One region of the Alteromonas sp. HB246098 genome, then DNA from elsewhere that is predicted to be linked to it. Evidence: predicted binding sites of a transcription regulator. Region 1 holds the regulator's gene; each other region holds the start of a gene.
What was found. The regulator LexA, encoded in region 1, represses DNA repair genes until DNA is damaged. The targets are predictions, from matches to a motif close to TACTGTATNNNNATACAGTA.
Positions count from the first base shown of each region.

Region 1 (6,283 bases):
CATATTGAAAATAGTCACTATCACGTTAATCGCACCCATAATGGATGAGATACCCATAATGTGAACAGAGAACACGAACAGCGCGGTTGAATCGCCACTATAGGTTGTTGAGAGCGGCGCATAGAAAGTCCAACCAAAGGCAGGGCCACCACCTTCCATAAATAGCGAGCTAAGCAGAATCAAAAAGGCGCCGGGTAAAATCCAAAAGCTCCAGTTATTCATGCGCGGCAATGCCATATCTGGGGCGCCAATCATCATTGGAATAAGCCAGTTCGCGAGCCCTGTAAAGGCTGGCATCACGGCACCAAATACCATGATAAGCCCGTGCACAGTGGTCATTTGATTGAAGAAATTTGGTTCAACAATTTGTAGACCAGGCTGAAACAGTTCAGCGCGAATAACCATGGCCATTGCGCCGCCAACTAAAAACATAATGAAGGCAAACCACAAGTAAAGTGTACCAATGTCTTTATGGTTAGTAGTAAACAGCCAGCGCGTTACTCCTTTCGGAATATGGTCGTGGTGTTCATGGTCATCATGTAGGTGATCGCCCTGTGCGTGCCCACCATTTACTTGACCAATGTGAGTCGCAGAGGTATCTGGCGAAATAACTTCAGTTGCTTTGCTCATTTGTCTGCTCCTAGTTTCCGTTTGCCACTGCATTAACGTCTTTGGCTTGAACCATATCGCCAGTGTTATTGCCCCACGCATTGCGCTCGTAAGTGACAACCGCAGCAATTTCTTTAAGGCTCAGCATTTTGCTAAACGCCTGCATAGCTGTACCCGCCTTACCATGTAGGACAATGTCGATGTGACCTTGCTGATCTTCTAACGCCATCTTGCTGCCTTTAAGTGCTGGAAATACACCTGGTAAACCCTCACCATTTGGCATATGGCACGCTGCACACGTGGCGTTGTAAACGCGCTCGCCTTCTTTCATCAATTCATCCATGGACATATTCATAGAAAGTAGGCGTTGCTCTTCTTCTTTGGCTTTGCGAACAATTTCTTCTTGTTCGCCCATCCATTTATCAAATTCTGCTGGCTCTTTAGCGATAACCACTACTGGCATGTAGCCATGGTCTTTTCCGCAAAGTTCTGCGCACTGCCCGCGATAAATGCCCGGCTCATTGACCTTGGCCCATGACTCGTTAATAAAGCCTGGGTTTGCATCTTTTTTAACGGCAAAATCTGGAACCCACCACGAATGGATAACGTCGTCAGAGGTAATAAGAAAACGTACTTTTTTCCCAGTTGGAATGACTAACGGACGGTCAACTTCAAGCAAGTAATTGTCGGTTTTTTGAAATTTGTTCTCTATTTGCTCACGCTGAGTAGCAAGCAGTGAGTAAAATTCCACGTCGCTGTCCATGTACTTGTAGTGCCATTTCCACTGAGAGCCCGTGACTAACACTGTCATGTCAGGCTCAGACGTGTCTTCCATTGCAATAAGCGTGTTCGCCGCCGGCACAGCCATAAAAATTAGAATAAGAAAAGGAACAACGGTCCATGCTATTTCAACCTTCACGTTTTCGTGAAAGTTAGCGGGCTTAGCGCCACGAGACTTCCGATGAAGATACATTGAGGCAAACATCACCCCAAATACGACTACCGCAATCCCTACGCATATAAAAAACATCAGCATATGCAGATCATAAACCTGCCCGCTGATGTCGGTGGCACCGCGTCTTAAATTAAGAGAAGAGACTTCTTCACTAACTTCTTGCGCAAGAAGTAACGGGGAAAAAAGCAAAAACGGTATTGTTGAACACCACTTTGCGAAAACGGTCGTTAGTTGTTTCACTCAGCACCTCCGTAATAGCAAGACCAAAAACGCTGATTATTTTGCGCGCTGCCCTACCAAATGGTTTGCGAACGATTGACCCATCACCTCAACTTGTAAAACAAATTTAGAGCCATTGTTATTATTTTGTTAATCTCTGTATAAGAATTGCGCAATAATGCCGTGCCGTCTAGTCTTTTCTATTAAAAATTTAATGAAGAGGTTAATTTTTAATCATTTCATGTGGCAGGGTTGCGTTACAATTTTGGTAGAGTGGGTATAAGGCGTGCTGACGGCGCTTAAAAAATCAAACGCGCATTTTGAACGGGGAGTTGATAAGGATGAAGCTTTATTTGGTCACAAAATCAACAATTAACACATCGCTTCTCGTGTTTTTCAAACAAATTTTCAAATAATAAATGTGCTTTAGCCACTCTGTACTCGGGCCAAATAGCGCATATCTTTCATACAATGGTGATGTCAGATTTCATAATTTTGAAACATACCAATAAACGCTAAACTAAGAAAATTAACTAAAATTTGGTACTAAAAGACATAAAAAAAGCGGCTAATACGCCGCTTTTGATTGAAGATGCTAAAACCTTACATCCAGTCGGCGTTTCTTATAACACCCACGGCAATACCTTCTATAGCAAAAGGCTCATTAGCAAGGTCTACTTTAATTGGCGAAAACTCTTCGTTTTCAGCATGAAGTAATACTTCACGACCGCGCTTTTCTAAACGCTTAACCGTAACGTCTTCATCCACCCGCGCTACAACTACCTGACCGTTGTGGACATCAGTCGTGCGATGCACAGCAAGAAGATCGCCATCCAAGATACCGATGTCCTTCATACTCATGCCGTTTACACGAAGTAAAAAGTCAGCCTGAGGCTGAAACAAAGCAGGGTCGACCTTGTAGTGAGATTCTACATGCTCTTGCGCCAAAATTGGCTCACCAGCCGCCACGCGCCCGATAAGGGGCAGGCCTTCTTCTTCTGGTGCAGTGTCCTCAAGGGGGATATTGAGCTTAATACCACGAGAGGTACCAGGCAAAATTTCAATTACGCCCTTACGCGCCAATGCCTTCAAATGTTCTTCTGCTGCGTTGGCAGAACGAAAACCAAGTTGACGAGCAATTTCCGCACGCGTAGGCGGCATTCCCGTTTCTTGCATGGTTGTTTTAATAAGTTCTAAAACTTCAGTTTGTCGAGCTGTGAGTGGGCGCATAAAAGACCTGTCTGTTCATACAGTTCCTGTAAGTATATACACCTAAAAACAAATAACAAGTAGTAAGCCTTGTGAGAAAAGCTCGAGGTGCTTTTAACATTCTTTATTTCCTATAAAAAATGTAGCTAATTCGTAACCCCATTATCACGAAACTGACACGCTCAACGCTTAGCGTAATTTTGGGCAGATGTTAATTACCCTACAAATAAAACTTAATTCATTAATTACAATGGAAAATCTATGAAACTAACTAAAAAAATACTCACGGTATTAGTCATCACTCTAAGCTTAGCAGCGTGTGATGACGACTCTGTAGAAGTCGTTGAGGTAGAAAAACAGGTAGTTGTAGAAAACACAGTAACCGTGGTCGAAACAGTTGAAGTTCCTGTTATCGTTCAAGTACCGGCTGGAGAGGCCCCGAATATACAGATAGGGGCGCGCCCATCTTTTCTTGTAGAGGATATGGATGATGGAGAGCTAAAGAGTGCACTACAACAATGTAGTGAAGGCCCGTTTTATAAAACAGATTTTTCAATTGGGCATCGTGGAGCGTCACTGCAGTTCCCGGAGCACACGAAAGAAGCCTACGAATCAGCGGCAAAACTTGGCGCAGGAATAGTAGAGTGTGACGTTACATTTACTAAAGATAAAGCTTTAGTGTGCAGGCATTCGCAGTGTGACTTGCATACTACAACGAATATACTCTCAACCGATTTGGCTGATAATTGCTCTGTACCCTTTACACCGGCCGACCCTGAAAATGGCATTGCCGCCCAAGCGCAGTGCTGCACCAGCGATATAACACTCGCAGAATTCAAAACGCTAAAAGGTAAAATGGACGCAGCGAACCCAAATGCAACCACTGTAGATGAGTATTTAGATGGTACAGCAAACTGGCGCACAGACTTATATTCATCAAAAGGTACCCTGTTAACACACGCAGAAAGTATAGAACTGTTCAAAAAGTTAAATGTGAAAATGACACCAGAGCTTAAAACGCCATCTGTTCAAATGCCTTTTGATGGTTTCACACAGCAACAATATGCTCAAAAGATGATAGATGAATACAAAGCAGCAGGCATTGAACCAGAAAATGTCTGGCCCCAGTCATTTAACTTAGCAGATGTGAAATACTGGATTGAGAATGAACCAGCTTTCGGCAATCAAGCGGTGTATCTAGACGATAGATATGGCGCCCAAAGCGCAGATGGCGAAGATGGCGTCACCGCTGAGCAATTAGTTAATAATCCCGAACTGTTAACTCCAACTATGGAACAACTTGTTGCAGATGGGGTACAAATAATTGCTCCACCAATTTGGGTCTTATTGACGGTTGAAAATGAAAAGATAGTGCCTTCCCCATACGCGATTGCGGCGAAAGAAGCAGGGCTTGATATTATTACATGGTCTCTAGAGCGCTCTGGATTGCTGAATACAGGTGGGGGTTGGTATTACCAAAGTGTTAATGGTTCTTTGGCCACTGATAGCGCAATCAATAACGATGGTGACGTTATGACAGTACTTGATGTACTAGCAAAAGATGTGGGCGTACTTGGTGTGTTTTCTGACTGGCCAGCAACAACAACATATTATGCAAGCTGTATGGGACTAGCACCTAGTATATAAAAGTTGGAGGGCTTAGGGCTGTAAAAAACGTGTTTTCTAGCGTTGTCCTAAGTTCCCATCACCCTAGAATAACTTGATTTCGGCCATTCTTTTTCGCCGTATATAGCAGTTTATCAGCTTTAGAAAGTAACCCACTAAAATCAAGATTCAAGCTATCCTCAGCAAAAACGGCACCAATACTTATTGTTACAGATATCGTGTCTTTCTTGTATTTAACTTCTGTTTTTTCAACAGCCTCTCGAAGTTTGTTAAATCGCATTTCTTCGTCTTTTTTGTTGTCTGAAATTGCTACTATCGCAAACTCTTCTCCACCAAGACGTGAAACAATATCGGGCTCCACATAATATTCTTCTATGAGGTGGGCTACTGAAATTAGGGCTTGGTCCCCTGCATCATGTCCATAAGTATCGTTAACTTTTTTAAAGTGGTCTATATCTATTACCGCTACGCTCACTCTATTGCTTTGTGCAGAGAGTTGATGGCATTTATCAACAAAAGCTCGCCGATTGTACAGCCCAGTTAGCGAATCAGTCATAGCCAGCTTACGCAACTTCTCTTCAGCTATCGCACGCGCTTCTTCCAGCTCTACCGCGTAGAAAAGACCTGCTAATGCGTCTAATAAAGGTTGTAAAAACTCTGCATCATCTAAGGCGTAGGGCTCGAATTTATTGGCTAAACCAATCATGCCCACTACTCTATCTTTAACCTTAATCGGTAGCCCTAAAAAACGACTAATGCGGGGGTGCCCTTGCGGTACCCCTTTTGAGTTTGGATGACTTCCTGAGGCATTACTTAACGTTACCTCACCGGTTAAAATTGTGGTACCAAAAAGGTTATCAAAGTTATCGAAATACAAGTTCCGCTTTTTGTACTCGTTGTATTGCGAGAAGCTGCTGCTGTCCCACACTATTTCAGAAATGGCATGAATAAACAGCTTCGAGGCATCGCCTTCGCCTTTCATTTGCCCAATGAAAGCAAACTGACTATCCGAGATATCAATGAGCTCAGGCAATACTGTTTGGCAGGCCATGGTTAAATCGTTGTTCTGAAGATAAGAGGCACGGGTTTTATTTATAAATTGAAGTAGCTGGGTTTTCTTTTTCTCATGAAGTTCGCTTTCCATTCTCTGGGTAATGTCGCGATGAATACCAGCAACGCGAATAGCCTTACCCGCAGCGTTAAATTCCACAGTTTTTCCATAGGTTTCAACCCAAACCCACGTGCCGTTAGTATGTTTCATGCGAAAGGTAGTATTGAAAACCTTGCTCTCACCAATAATGTGTTCATTTAATTGCTTTTCTACTTTTACATAGTCCGCAGGGTGAATTAACTGCCTGAAAAAGCGAGAGCTGGTATCATAATACTCATATTCAAGGCCGACGATATCACACCAACGTTTATTTACTTGGTTTACATCAGCGGCCAAATTCCAGTCCCACGTACCTAATTCAGAGGCTTCCAATAGCAGGCGCATGCGCTGGTTCGTTTTGTGAAGTTTGTCTTCAACATATTTTTGATCGCTGGTATCGAAAAGAAATGCTTGCACTGAATACAGCATCCCGTCTTCACGAAAGCTTGCCGTAGAAATCATGCTCACCCAAATAGTTCGCGTAGGGGTGGCTATTTGAAGGCGGCATGAATGGG
Region 1 is NZ_JBTZUG010000004.1:115,986-122,268, reverse strand. It holds gene ctaD (cytochrome c oxidase subunit I) at 1-630, opposite strand, end outside; gene coxB (cytochrome c oxidase subunit II) at 641-1,804, opposite strand; gene lexA (transcriptional repressor LexA) at 2,387-3,013, opposite strand; gene ACYTPF_RS10450 (glycerophosphodiester phosphodiesterase family protein) at 3,254-4,639, shown strand; gene ACYTPF_RS10445 (sensor domain-containing diguanylate cyclase) at 4,698-6,283, opposite strand, start outside.

Region 2 (6,283 bases), on a different contig from region 1:
CCATTGCTTTGTTTTACCGCTGCAGCGCGACGCATTATGTATTCAACCTTAGGCTTTTTTCAGTACATAGGGCCAACGCTAATGTTCATACTGGCCGTCTACCTTTATGGTGAACCCCTTGAAGAGTCGCGTTTGGTTACGTTCGGGTTTGTGTGGCTTGCACTTATTTTATTTAGTGCCGACTCGTTGGTTAATTACCGCAGCCAACGAAAAACTCAAAAGTTAAAGCAATGACCCTTGCTCTTGGTGAGGTGCATCAGGCGGCTCGCACTTCACCTGGTTGCGGCCACTATTTTTGGCAGCGTACAGCTGCTTGTCGGCAAGGCTTAGTAGCTTATCTACACGCTGAGTGTGGGCGCCACTTGCTCCAATACTGCAAGTAACTTTTATATCGGTTTTGGGAAGCTGGATAACTTCAGCTTCTACCACTTTTCTGAAATTTTCCAAGCGTTCGCAGGCTTCATCAAGAGGCGTTGAAGGCATATAAATACAAAATTCTTCACCACCAAAGCGCGAAATAATTTCATCTGGGAAGTAAAACTCAATAAGTGCTGCCATGGCTTTTAGCACTATGTCTCCGGCGTCATGGCCATGGGTATCATTAATTGACTTAAAGAAGTCTAGGTCGATAAGTGCCAAGGCATGATCATCAGATAAATTTTGATGCTGTACCGTAACCATGTAAAAGAAGTGGCGTCTGTTGGGTAGGCCGGTTAAATAATCGGTATTCGCTACACGACGAATTTCTTCAACACTTTCGATATATTCCACGTTTTGCATTACGCGACACAAAAACTCTTCATGGCAGTAAGGTACGCGTAAGAAGTCATTAGCGCCGCTTTTGATAAAGTGCGCAGACATTAACATGCCTTTGCCACCAGCAATGCCCATTATGGCTAGCTGTTCTTTAGAGAACGCTTTTCTCAAGCTTGCCACAAAATGGGTGCCCGTCATGTCGGGTAGCGTGTTATCGGTAATAACAAGACGCACATTTTTATGCTCAGAGAGGCATTGCATTGCGTCGGTAGCAGTTAAGCATTCGAAGGCAATAAAGTTATGTCGCTGAAGTAATGAAACCGTTTTTGAGCGCAAAACACGATTGGTGCTTACTACCACAACGCCGGTAGATTTGTTTTTTTCAAGGCGGCTTATCAGCCGGTTCAGGTAGTCGTAGTTTTGTGAATTTTCTTTGGGAATGTAATCGACAACATCCCGCTCAAGTACCTTGTCGCGAATAGCATTGTCTAGGTTTTCCGTTGTCGCTATGGTAGGAATGAAAGATTCAACGGCAAAGTCGATGGCCTCACCTTTTGGCGCATCGGGTAATGAGTAAGCAACAATGGCGCACAAAAAACTTTCAGGAATTTCTTGTGCAAAGCGTGCCTTTCCTTCGGTGAGCGAGGTTGCGCCCACGGGCGTAAGGCTCGAACGGCGTACTAATTTCGCGATAAGTTCAAGGTTGCCTTCACCATTTTCGATGATCAGCACGTGTTGCTGCATACATTCCAACTTAGAGTTAGGCTACCTTGCCAATTAATAACGTTACGCTTTCTCCAGCTTTGCGTAAGCAAGTACCAGCCATTTGCTGCCAAACTCATCGAAGTTTACTTGAACTCGGCCATGCTCACCACTACCTTCGTAGTTAAGCACAATGCCTTCCCCGAATTTACGATGCACTACGCGCTCACCTAAACTAAAGCCTGTTTCTTCAAAACTGGCGTGCGAGGTTGCTTGGCTAAAGCGGTTATGTACAGGTCGCGAGATGGTGGATTTAAGCCTGACTTCTTCCACACAATCTGCTGGCATCTCGCGAATAAAGCGCGAAGCCGTATGATACTTATCTTGACCATATAATCGACGACTTTCTGCGTAAGTGATATACAACTTTTGCATAGCGCGAGTCATACCAACATAGCAAAGTCTTCGTTCTTCTTCCATTCGACCGGGTTCGTCGTTGGTCATCTGGCTAGGGAACATTCCTTCTTCCACGCCAGCTAAGAACACCAATGGAAATTCAAGGCCTTTTGCAGTGTGGATAGTCATCATCTGCACAGCATCTTGGTCTTTATCTGCCTGAGTTTCGCCTGCTTCCAGGGAAGCGTGAGCCAAAAACGCGGCCAGAGGCGACATTTCTTCCGCTTCTTCAGGGACGATAAAGGTTTTACAAGCACTGACCAGTTCTTCTAAGTTTTCCAGTCGTGCTTGGGCCTTTTCACCACGTTCAGCCTGGTACATGGCGTACAGACCAGATTGGCGAATGGCTTTATCAGCCTGCTGGTCAAGGGGCTCGTCTAATGTGGCTTGTTCAAGCTCTGTAATTAGTAATACAAAGCTTTGCATAGCGTTTAACGCACGGCCTTTAAAGCCACCTTCGTTTATAAGCAGCTGGCTGGCTTGCCACATAGAACAGTTATGCATACGTGCAGTGTCGCGTACTTGCGAAAGGGTTTTCTCGCCAATACCGCGGCTTGGGGTGTTTACCACACGTTCAAAAGCCGCGTCATCGTGGGGGTGGCTCACCATGCGCATATAGCCAAGGGCATCTTTAATCTCTTGGCGTTCGAAGAAGCGCAAACCGCCGTAAATGCGATAGGCCAACCCTTCGTGTAATAAAGCTTCTTCCAGTACACGGGATTGGGCGTTATTTCTGTAAAGAATAGCGGTGTCGCTAAGGGCGTTGCCTTGATTTAGCCAGTCTTTAATTTTTGAAACAATGAAGCGGGCTTCGTCGAGTTCGTTAAAACCAGCATAGACAGAGATAAGCTCGCCCTGCGCATCTTCTGTCCACAGTTCTTTCCCTAAACGGCCTGTATTATTGTCGATAACCGTATTCGCTGCTTTCAGAATGTTCCCGGTAGAACGATAATTCTGCTCAAGGCGAATAGTGGTAGGCTCATTAAAGTCTTTTAAAAAATGCTGAATATTATCTACGTTTGCACCGCGCCAGCCGTAAATAGACTGATCGTCGTCGCCAACAATCATAATGTTGTTGTTGTCGCCGCTACACAGCATACGAAGCCATGCATATTGAATATTGTTGGTATCTTGGAACTCGTCAACTAACACAGCACGGAAACGGCGCTGATAGTGAGCCAACACTTCAGGGTTCTTTGCCCATAGCTCATGGGCGCGTAGCAATAGCTCGGCAAAATCAACTAAGCCTGAACGGTCGCAGGCGTCTTGATATGCAGCGTAGACTTCCCGCATGGTCTTTTGGATATGATCGCCATGGGTCTCGATATGCTGAGGACGCAGGCCTTCGTCTTTATTACCGTTTATGTACCACTGGATTTGGCGAGGGGCCCAATGCTTTTCATCTAAATTCATGGCTTTTAGAATGCGGCGAATCAAACGGTACTGATCGTCAGAATCGATAATCTGAAAGTTTTCAGGCAAGTTAGCTTCAGCGTGGTGTGCGCGTAATAGGCGATGTGCAAGCCCGTGGAAGGTACCAATCCACATATTGTGTAGGCTGCGACCCATTAATGATTCAATACGGCCACGCATCTCTTTCGCTGCCTTATTGGTAAAGGTAACCGCGAGAATAGAAAAAGGTGCGATGTTTTCGACTTCCATCAACCACGCAATGCGATGCACTAATACACGGGTTTTACCACTACCTGCGCCAGCTAATACTAGAGCATTAGACAATGGGGCTGCTACTGCTTCACGCTGTTTGTCGTTAAGCTCGTCTAGCAGTCGAGATACATCCATAGTTGGCACCTGTAAGTTGATATTGTTACACATTCAGCAGCACGCTATTATGCCATCAGCCTGTTAATTTATACAGTCCAGTTTTTCGCCCTTCTCGTTAATTAAAAGCGCGGTTATTTACCGATTTTAGGGTATGCGGTTATACGGGCTTTTTAGTAAATAGGTGCTTCGACCGTTCTAATTAAATTGTTACAGTGCCTAATGCCGTCAAAGGCAGGCCCAAAGGTTCACAAATGAAAGATACAGTTATTAGCTATAACGAATTAATACGATAAATTGATCGAATTATGCGCTTGGCAGGTATCACATCGGTATTGCATCACGCCAAACTCGGGTAAACTTTCTGCTCTTTTACTTTGGCAACCTCTGCACTTTCATACAAGGCGAGAGTTAGTCAAAAAGTTAAGCCATTTTAGGCAAGCTGAAAAAGTACACGGCCCCAATTTTTTAATGACGTACATTGGCACACAACCAGCTCACTAACAGCACATTAACGGGATATGCTCATGACCGCACTCTCCACGCCCATCGATTTCTGGTCGACGCTCAAACAAGAAGCGCAAATTGTTGCTGAAAACGAACCTTTGCTATCTAGCTATGTGCATGCCAGTGTTCTTGCGCACCATAATTTCGAATCGTCGCTAAGCTTCATTTTGTCAAACAAAATGGCAGATGACGTGATGCCTGCGCTTGCTATACGTGAGGTATTTGACGAAGCTTACTTGTTAGAGCCAGGTATTAGCGAGGCAGCCATTGCCGATATTATGGCGATTAATGCGCGGGATGCCGCGGTGAATGATTACCTTACTCCTTTACTGCACTTTAAAGGTTTCCATGCCGTGCAGGTACACCGAATGGCGCATTATCTTTGGCTTCACGGGCGCCACCAGTTAGCTTTATTCTTGCAAAGCCGTAACTCATCAAGCTTTGGTGTAGACATCCACCCAGCAGCGCGAATTGGTAAGGGCGTTATGTTCGATCACGCTACCGGTATTGTGGTGGGTGAGACTGCGGTAGTAGAAGATAACGTGTCTATTTTGCAGAGCGTTACGTTAGGCGGTACGGGTAATGAGTCGGGCGACCGTCACCCCAAAATTCGCCAAGGCGTGTTAATTGGCGCAGGCGCTAAGATTTTAGGAAATATCGAAATCGGCGAAGGCTCGAAAGTCGGCGCTGGCAGCGTTGTACTTAATAGCGTACCAGCTCACGTTACCGTGGTGGGCGTTCCAGCCAAGGTAGTTGGGAGACCGGTTTGTCAAAGCCCCTGTGAATCCATGCGCCAAAACGTACTAGAAGACAACTAAAATATGGGGTCAGAGTACATTAATAATGGGGTCAGAGTACATTTCCCCGTTTTATACTTAGTAAAAGTTTAAAGTACTCTGACCCCCACATTTTGCCCCCACTTTTAAGCGACTAAAGTACTCTGACCCCATTATTCATAGGAAGTGGGTTAACTCATTTAGGTTGTCTAGTGCTACGTGGGGAAGCACGCTTACAGGTTCGTTGGCTAGTGTCATGGGTCTGTTACAGGCAAACCATGCGGCTTGATAGCCAGCGTTAACCGCGCCTTGTACATCCTTGATAATATTGTCACCTACGTGAAGAATGTGCTTTGGCGCAATATGTAAACGTGCTGCCGCTTCATCAAACATATCGCGGGCTGGTTTCATCGGGCGTGTTGTACTGGCGTGAAGAATGGTTTCAAAGTAACCATCAATCCCTATTTTTTCTGCGTTTACATTACCATTAGTAATGCCGATAAGCGGTAATTGACTACTTACTGCCTTAAGGGCTGCGTGTACATCGTCAGCCAATTCAAAGTCGCTTCTTGCGTCGTAAAAGCAATTAAAGCAAGCTTCTACTGCATCACTAAGTTCACCATCGTGTTTCAACTCTGTTGTTAACTTTTCAGGTGTGGTGTTAGCAAGTGCTGCGGTAAGCACTACACGGCGAAGCTGCCCCATGTCAGACGCCAAACGCAAATCCTTTTTAATAGCTGCTCGCTTTAATGCCTGCCAATCTTGTGACGACAGTGCCGCAGCATCTTTATGATGCCTAGCAATATGCGCTTGCAGCGCCTGCTCAGCCCTTTGGATGATTGGTTCGTTATTATAAAGGGTGTCATCAAGGTCGAAAGTCATCGCCTCGACTTTGTTGATAGACCGGAAAAACTGCATGGTAAAACCTTAAGTGAGCGTTATTTTTTTCGCGCGCGCGGATGAGCCGCATCGTATACATTGGCGAGGTGCTGGAAGTCGAGATGGGTATAAACCTGTGTTGTCGACAAGTTAGCGTGCCCTAACAATTCTTGAACCGCACGTAAGTCGCCACTGGATTCTAATACGTGAGTAGCGAAAGAATGGCGCAGTTTGTGAGGGCTTACTTTTTGTGATAGGGACTGCTCTTGCGCCATTTTATCTAAGCGATTCGCGACTTGCCTGTTCGATATTCGGGTTTTGCGTTTACTTACAAAAACCGCACTTTCATACGGGGAAGCGTAAGCTGGCCGAACTTTTAACCAGGCATTAAGGGCTTTTTGCGCATGTCGACCCAGTGGCAGTATTCG
Region 2 is NZ_JBTZUG010000006.1:157,040-163,322, forward strand. It holds gene rarD (EamA family transporter RarD) at 1-234, shown strand, start outside; gene ACYTPF_RS13975 (GGDEF domain-containing response regulator) at 223-1,500, opposite strand; gene uvrD (DNA helicase II) at 1,543-3,714, opposite strand; gene cysE (serine O-acetyltransferase) at 4,221-5,018, shown strand; gene ACYTPF_RS13990 (HAD-IA family hydrolase) at 5,154-5,894, opposite strand; gene xerC (tyrosine recombinase XerC) at 5,915-6,283, opposite strand, start outside.
Region 2: a site for LexA is predicted at 3,773-3,792, ahead of uvrD (DNA helicase II). Genes of this name have one in related genera too.

Region 3 (6,283 bases), on a different contig from region 1:
TAGTGTCAGCGCCTGCAGGCGCTACCATTAACGAAAATGGATTGATTTCATGGCAAGCGCCGAGTAATCAGTTGTTTAAAACCCAACTTTACGAATTTGGTTTTTCAACTGGCGAAGAAGGTGCTGAAGTAGTCAAAACTGATGTCTCAGTGACTAATAATGAGGTTCAAGAGTTAGCTCGCTCGGGTATTGAAGTGCCTAAGATGAACAATTCAATGGTAGTGGGTGATTTCGACCACGACGGCGACAATGAAGTGCTCTCTACCGATTCTGCAAATCGCGTGTTTTTACTGTCTTATCAAAATGGCAGCTACAACCAAACTTGGATGTACCCCTACCAAATCGAGCACGGTGAAACAGTAAAACAAGTTCTCAGTACCGATTTTGATAACGACGATTACCCCGATATTTTAGTGATATCTGAACACGGCGTATCTATCGTTACCGATATTGACGAAGCGGCCACAACGCTTTTTACTACCGACAATTTCATACATAGTGCTGTTCTAGGAGACATAGACAATGATGGTGACGATGAATTGGCCTACCTATATTCATCACGTGATTACGGTGATGCCAATGATATTGTGGTGGTAGATCTTAATTCGCCAGAATCACCTTTATTTACGTTTACCGCTGAAAATACCTATGAAATTGCTCTGGGTAATGTAGATTCCGACGCTCAGTTAGAACTGGTTACCAACTCTGGTTTGGTTTATGACCTTGATACTGGTGAAAACCAGTGGTTTTTGAACTCAGGATTTGGTAGTCATCACATTGCCGTCGCCGATATAAATGGCGACGGTATTGATGAAATTGTAGGCGCTGACAGTTTGTCTTACATCTATGTATACTCAGCACAAGACAAGTCTCAAATTACGAGCGTTGAGAATTTTAATACTTGCGACATTAGCGCAGGAAAACTGACTGACGATAGTAATCCTGTATTGCTTGTAGGGGACTGCCAATGGGGCAACGTCCACGCCATGAAGCTGTCTAATAATACGCTCACTTCAGTATTTAGCGTTGATATGGTTGATCACGGTTCAACCTCGCTGACCCTTGGCGATGCCGACAATGATGGCCTTAACGAACTGTTATGGGGCACTGGCACTACTTCTTCTGGTGAAGATTTACTCGTAACGGCAGATGTCACAGCCACTTCTGCAACAATAAAAACGACGGCAACCACACATCAACTAGACAGCTTTAACGCGGCTGGGTGGGCAGATTTGTATCCTGGTGACGAACGTGCTGTTTTCTTCGTGCCGAGTACGGGGAGCGGTTATGACGGCTCCAAGGTCTTACTAATGGAGAACTCAGGGAATTACATTACTAGTGAAGAGATTTCATCTAACTGGGATAACTCTAGTATTGCTGTAACTACCGATTACAACAATGACGGTGCTGGTGATTTATTCCTACCTAGTGCAGAAACCTATGATGGCGCCTTCGCCGCAATGCGATTAAATGATTTCTCTATTCAATACGAGATTACAGGCGATTATTCGAACGACGTTTCAGTTATTAAGGCATTCGACTTCAATAACGATGGTTTCGATGATGCAGTGTATGTTGATGGTCGCACACTAAAAGCGGTCGATGTGAACAATCAAGTTATGTTGGCCACTTACACCATGCCTCAATATTTCCGTGATTTTGATATTGTCGCGATGAATGGCAATGTGTATGTGGCGCTTTCTCAAGGCGACAACATAACGCAATTACTCAAGCCAACAACATCAGGTTTCTCTATTCAGGCAAGCGCCGATATTTCTTGCGCGCGCCTTGCCTTTATTAACGCTGATAGTGACGCTGCCGCTGAACTGGCCTGTTATAACAACCAGAACCAATCACTGGTTATATTTGATGTAACTGACACTAGTTTGACTAAGACATCAGACGTTTCGGTGAGTAAGGTTATTGTAGACATGGTAGCTAATCCAGTAACCGCTACTGAACAAACACTTCTTGTGACAACGGCGCATGACGATGATTGGAGTTACTACAGTGCTTCTGAACTCAGCGAAATGACGGTTGAAGGCATCAGTATTTGGAAAAGCCCTGCGTTGATTGGTCCGGCCCGCAGCCACTCTTTACACGCGAGAAAATCTGCTGAGGGGAGCCTAGAAGTGATGATGGCAACATCTCGTGTAATGTACTGGTTAGGCCGAGTGAATTAAGTAAAACTGCTGGGACAATTTTGATACTTGTTTTGGCGTTTACATAATTGAGCGGCGACACATCAATGTTGGTGTGTCGCCGCTTTTTGTTTAGTACTTCAATTCTGGCAACGTTCTGTAAAAAAACACTCGTTTCAACTTGAGCCATTCATGTAAAAGAGTGGGGACCAATCAATCTCGTTAATAATCAAAACGAGGTAGTGTAATTAAGCGCTATTGATAATATACTGTCTTTTTGTACAGTTTCGTGTGAGCACGTTAAGAGCAAAGGCAGGTAATGCGAAAAATTATCCACGTCGACATGGATTGTTTTTACGCCGCAGTTGAAATGCGCGACAACCCAGCTTTGCGCAATATTCCCATTGCTATTGGCGGCAGTGCCGACCGTCGCGGTGTTATCTCTACCTGTAACTATCCCGCCCGCAAATTTGGTGTGCGCTCAGCTATGGCTACCGCGTATGCGTTAAAACTATGTCCCAATCTTACTTTAGTGAAAGGCCGAATGGAGGTGTATGCCGCTGAGTCGCAAAAAATACGTAAGATTTTTGCAGACTATACCGACCTTATTGAACCCCTATCGTTAGATGAAGCCTATCTGGACGTTACTAACAGTGAGTTTTGTGGTGGCAGCGCTACGTTAATAGCTGAAGAAATACGTACTCGTATTGAAAGCGAGTTAGGTCTTACCGCTTCAGCAGGGGTCGCGCCCTGCAAATTCGTGGCAAAAGTAGCCAGCGATGAAAACAAGCCTGACGGTATTTGTGTGATCACGCCCGACAAACTTGATGAGTTTGTACGCGAAATGCCGCTAAAGAAAATTCCAGGCGTAGGCAAAGTTACCATGCAAAAGCTGCAGCGCATGGGGCTTAATACCTGCAATGACGTTCGTAAGTATCCTTTCGAACGCATCCAAAAAGAGTTGGGTAAATTTGGTAGTGTGCTTTGGGAACGGGCTCATGGCATCGATGAGCGAGAGTTGTCAGTATCTCGAGAGCGCAAGTCTATAGGGGTAGAGCGCACGCTAAGCGAAGATATACACACTATCGATCAATGTATCGACTTTCTGCCCCATCTGTTTGAAAAGCTTCAGGAGCGCATGGAAAACCATAAGAAGCGGACGGGCAAGCCTGTGCGTATTCGTACACAAGGCGTAAAGCTTAAGTTTAATGACTTTCAGCTAACTACGGTTGAACATCGTTGCGCCACGCTAGATGAAGCTTATTTTCGTACATTAATGCAGGAAGCTTTTGAGCGAGCAACAGGGCGTGGCATTCGTCTTGTTGGCGTGCATATAGGCCTCGCTGCTGACCAATCAACACAACAGCTGGTTTTGCCTTTTGAAGGCTACTAATCGCCAGTACTTTTTATAACGTAAGTCGTGCACTGTAAGCGCCCTATGTATTCTAGAGTGTATTGGTTAGGCAAGTTTCAGATTTTAGTGTTCTAACATGTTTTTTTAGAGTACAAAGGTTACAGCGAGAAACAGGGACGGAAAATGCAGATTAGAAAAATTTCTTTTTGGGGCGATATTGCCTTTACTATTTTAGCAAGTGCTGTAGTGATTGCTTGCTTCTTCAACCCTCAATTATTTGTAGAAAATAAGGCTTTGAGAATAATTGTGTTGGTCGGTGGTGGGCTACTGCCTTTGAAGTATGCTCTGAAATCAGCTAGGCATTCTAAAGAGCTGAAGTAAGTCGCCAACATTCGAAGTCTACATTACACGGTCAACACGAAGTATACTGGGCATATGAAGACTAACAGTAATCAACTTTGAGGCATCATGATAGATACAAACCTTAAAACCCCCGGTCGTTACAAGCATTACAAAGGCAATTTATACGATGTATACGAAGTGGCGACCCATTCAGAAGACGAAAGCAAATTAGTGGTTTATCGGCCGTGCTATGGTGAAAAAGCGTTATGGGTTCGCCCTCTGGATATGTTTTTAGAGTCAGTGGAAAAAGACGGAGAGACACTCCCTCGTTTTGCTTATGTGGGTGATATCCCTAATGACGAAAAAATGATCTAATTGTGAAATTAGGTCATAGTGTAAAAGGTCTTATTTAAACAGGCTTCTTACAAGGAAATAATAATGAAAACTGCACCTCGTTCTAGCGCCCATATTATGGCTGCGTTCTTAGCTGCAAGCCCTTTAATTTATTCAGCGATTCACCCCGTAAATGCACAAGACAGGTTCGCCGATGTCGAAGTTAAAGCCACAGCGATAAAAGGCTCTGTGCACATGCTTACAGGTGCAGGTGGAAATATTGGTGTATCAGCTGGGGAAGACGGTGTTCTTATCATCGACGACCAATTTGCGCCACTGGCTGAAAAAATAGCGGCACAGCTTGGTGAGCTAGGCAGTGATAAGCCTAAATATGTGATAAACACGCATTATCACGGCGATCACACAGGCTCTAATGCGTTTTTTCACAGCCACAAAGGTGCCACCATTCTTGCCCATGAAAATGTGCGCGTTCGGCTAGCTAACGACGAGAAGATAAAACCCGAAGCCCTGCCAACCATTACCTATGAAGATGGAATTAGAATTTACTTTAATGGTGAGACCCTTCATGTAATGCATTTAGCAGTAGGCCACACCGACGGCGATAGCGTAGTGTGGTTTGAGCAACCCAACGTCATGCACACGGGCGACTTATTCTTCAATGGTCGTTTTCCTTACATCGACCAAGGTGCAGGTGGCAATGTGGAAGGCTACATGGAATCGGTAGAGCAGTTGCTAGCGAAAATAAATGACAAGACGGTTATCATTCCAGGCCACGGCGATATTAGTAACAAGCAAGAGTACTCCGCGTTTTTAGCTATGATCAGCGAAACTTTCAACTATGTTAAGACGCTCAAGCAAGACGGTAAAACCCTTGACGAGGTTAAAGCGATGGGCTTAGATGAAAAGTGGGCCGACTGGAGCTGGAACTTTATTACTGAAGAAAAGTGGATAGCTACACTCTACAACGACGCTTAGGCCACAAATAATGGGGTCAGTGTAAAACGCTACACTATTTTAATTACTAAACGTTTGAATATAGAGCTGTTCTACTTTGTCTCGCGCCCACTGGGTCTTTCTAAGAAACTTAAGAGACGATTTAATCGAAGGGTCGTTGTTAAAGCAGTTCACTCTTATACGGTAATACAACCCGTCCCAGCCGTAGCGCTCATGAAGTTGTGTCACAATTTTTTCAAGCGTTAAGCCGTGTAGTGGATTGTTCGGTTGTTGGTCCATAATGTGCCGCTAATTTGCATGTACTCTATGTTTTAGTTTATCACAAACAATGGGGTCAGAGTCATTACTCTGACCCCATTCGTCTTTAAGGCTTTAGCCCATCTAAAATAATGTGCTGAATGTTGCTAAGCGTGCTATCGAAGAAGTCGGGATCGCTTAAATCTTTACCCGTGACCGCTTTAATCTGAACGCTGAAATCGGCGTAGTGCTGCGTAATGGCCCAAATGCTAAAAATTAAATGTATGGGGTCGACAGATTTAAGCTTTCCGGCCTCAATCCACTCATTAATGACGGCGCTTTTTGCGTCTAGCAATGTTTTAAGCGGCGTTTCTAATTCCTTTATTAAAAGCGGTGCACCTTGTACCACTTCCATACAAAAAAGCTTAGATTCAGCGGGGTTGTCTCTCGACATTTCAAGTTTTACTTTAATGTAGTCGCTTAGGGTTTCTATGGGCGCTTGTTCTGCTGAAAAGCTTTGCAGAGGCGTTAGCCACACATCTAATAGGTGAGTGATAACCGATAGGTAAAGGCCGTCTTTACTTTTAAAGTAATACAGTAAGTTACTCTTTGAGACATTCGCTAATTCCGATACTTGCTCTACCGTAGTACCGCTCACGCCGTTTTTTGCAAATAGTGATAGCGCAGCATCCATAATGCGGGTGCGCTTTTCTAATAGCGCCTTTTCTCTTCGTTTCTGGGTAGTAGGGCTAAAAGCTCTTGCTGTTTTTGTATTTACTTGGTCTTCAGATTTACTCACTACTCAATTCTTCTTAACCGGATTTGTGCAATCTGGCGCATAGTTTACGCGCAGTTTTCTAACCTATAAACCCATTTGCACAAATATGCACCAATTAAGTTC
Region 3 is NZ_JBTZUG010000010.1:88,742-95,024, reverse strand. It holds gene ACYTPF_RS17850 (FG-GAP repeat domain-containing protein) at 1-2,183, shown strand, start outside; gene dinB (DNA polymerase IV) at 2,461-3,534, shown strand; gene ACYTPF_RS17840 (hypothetical protein) at 3,679-3,876, shown strand; gene ACYTPF_RS17835 (DUF1653 domain-containing protein) at 3,964-4,212, shown strand; gene ACYTPF_RS17830 (MBL fold metallo-hydrolase) at 4,276-5,166, shown strand; gene ACYTPF_RS17825 (VF530 family protein) at 5,206-5,424, opposite strand; gene rutR (HTH-type transcriptional regulator RutR) at 5,510-6,181, opposite strand.
Region 3: a site for LexA is predicted at 2,409-2,428, ahead of dinB (DNA polymerase IV). Genes of this name have one in related genera too.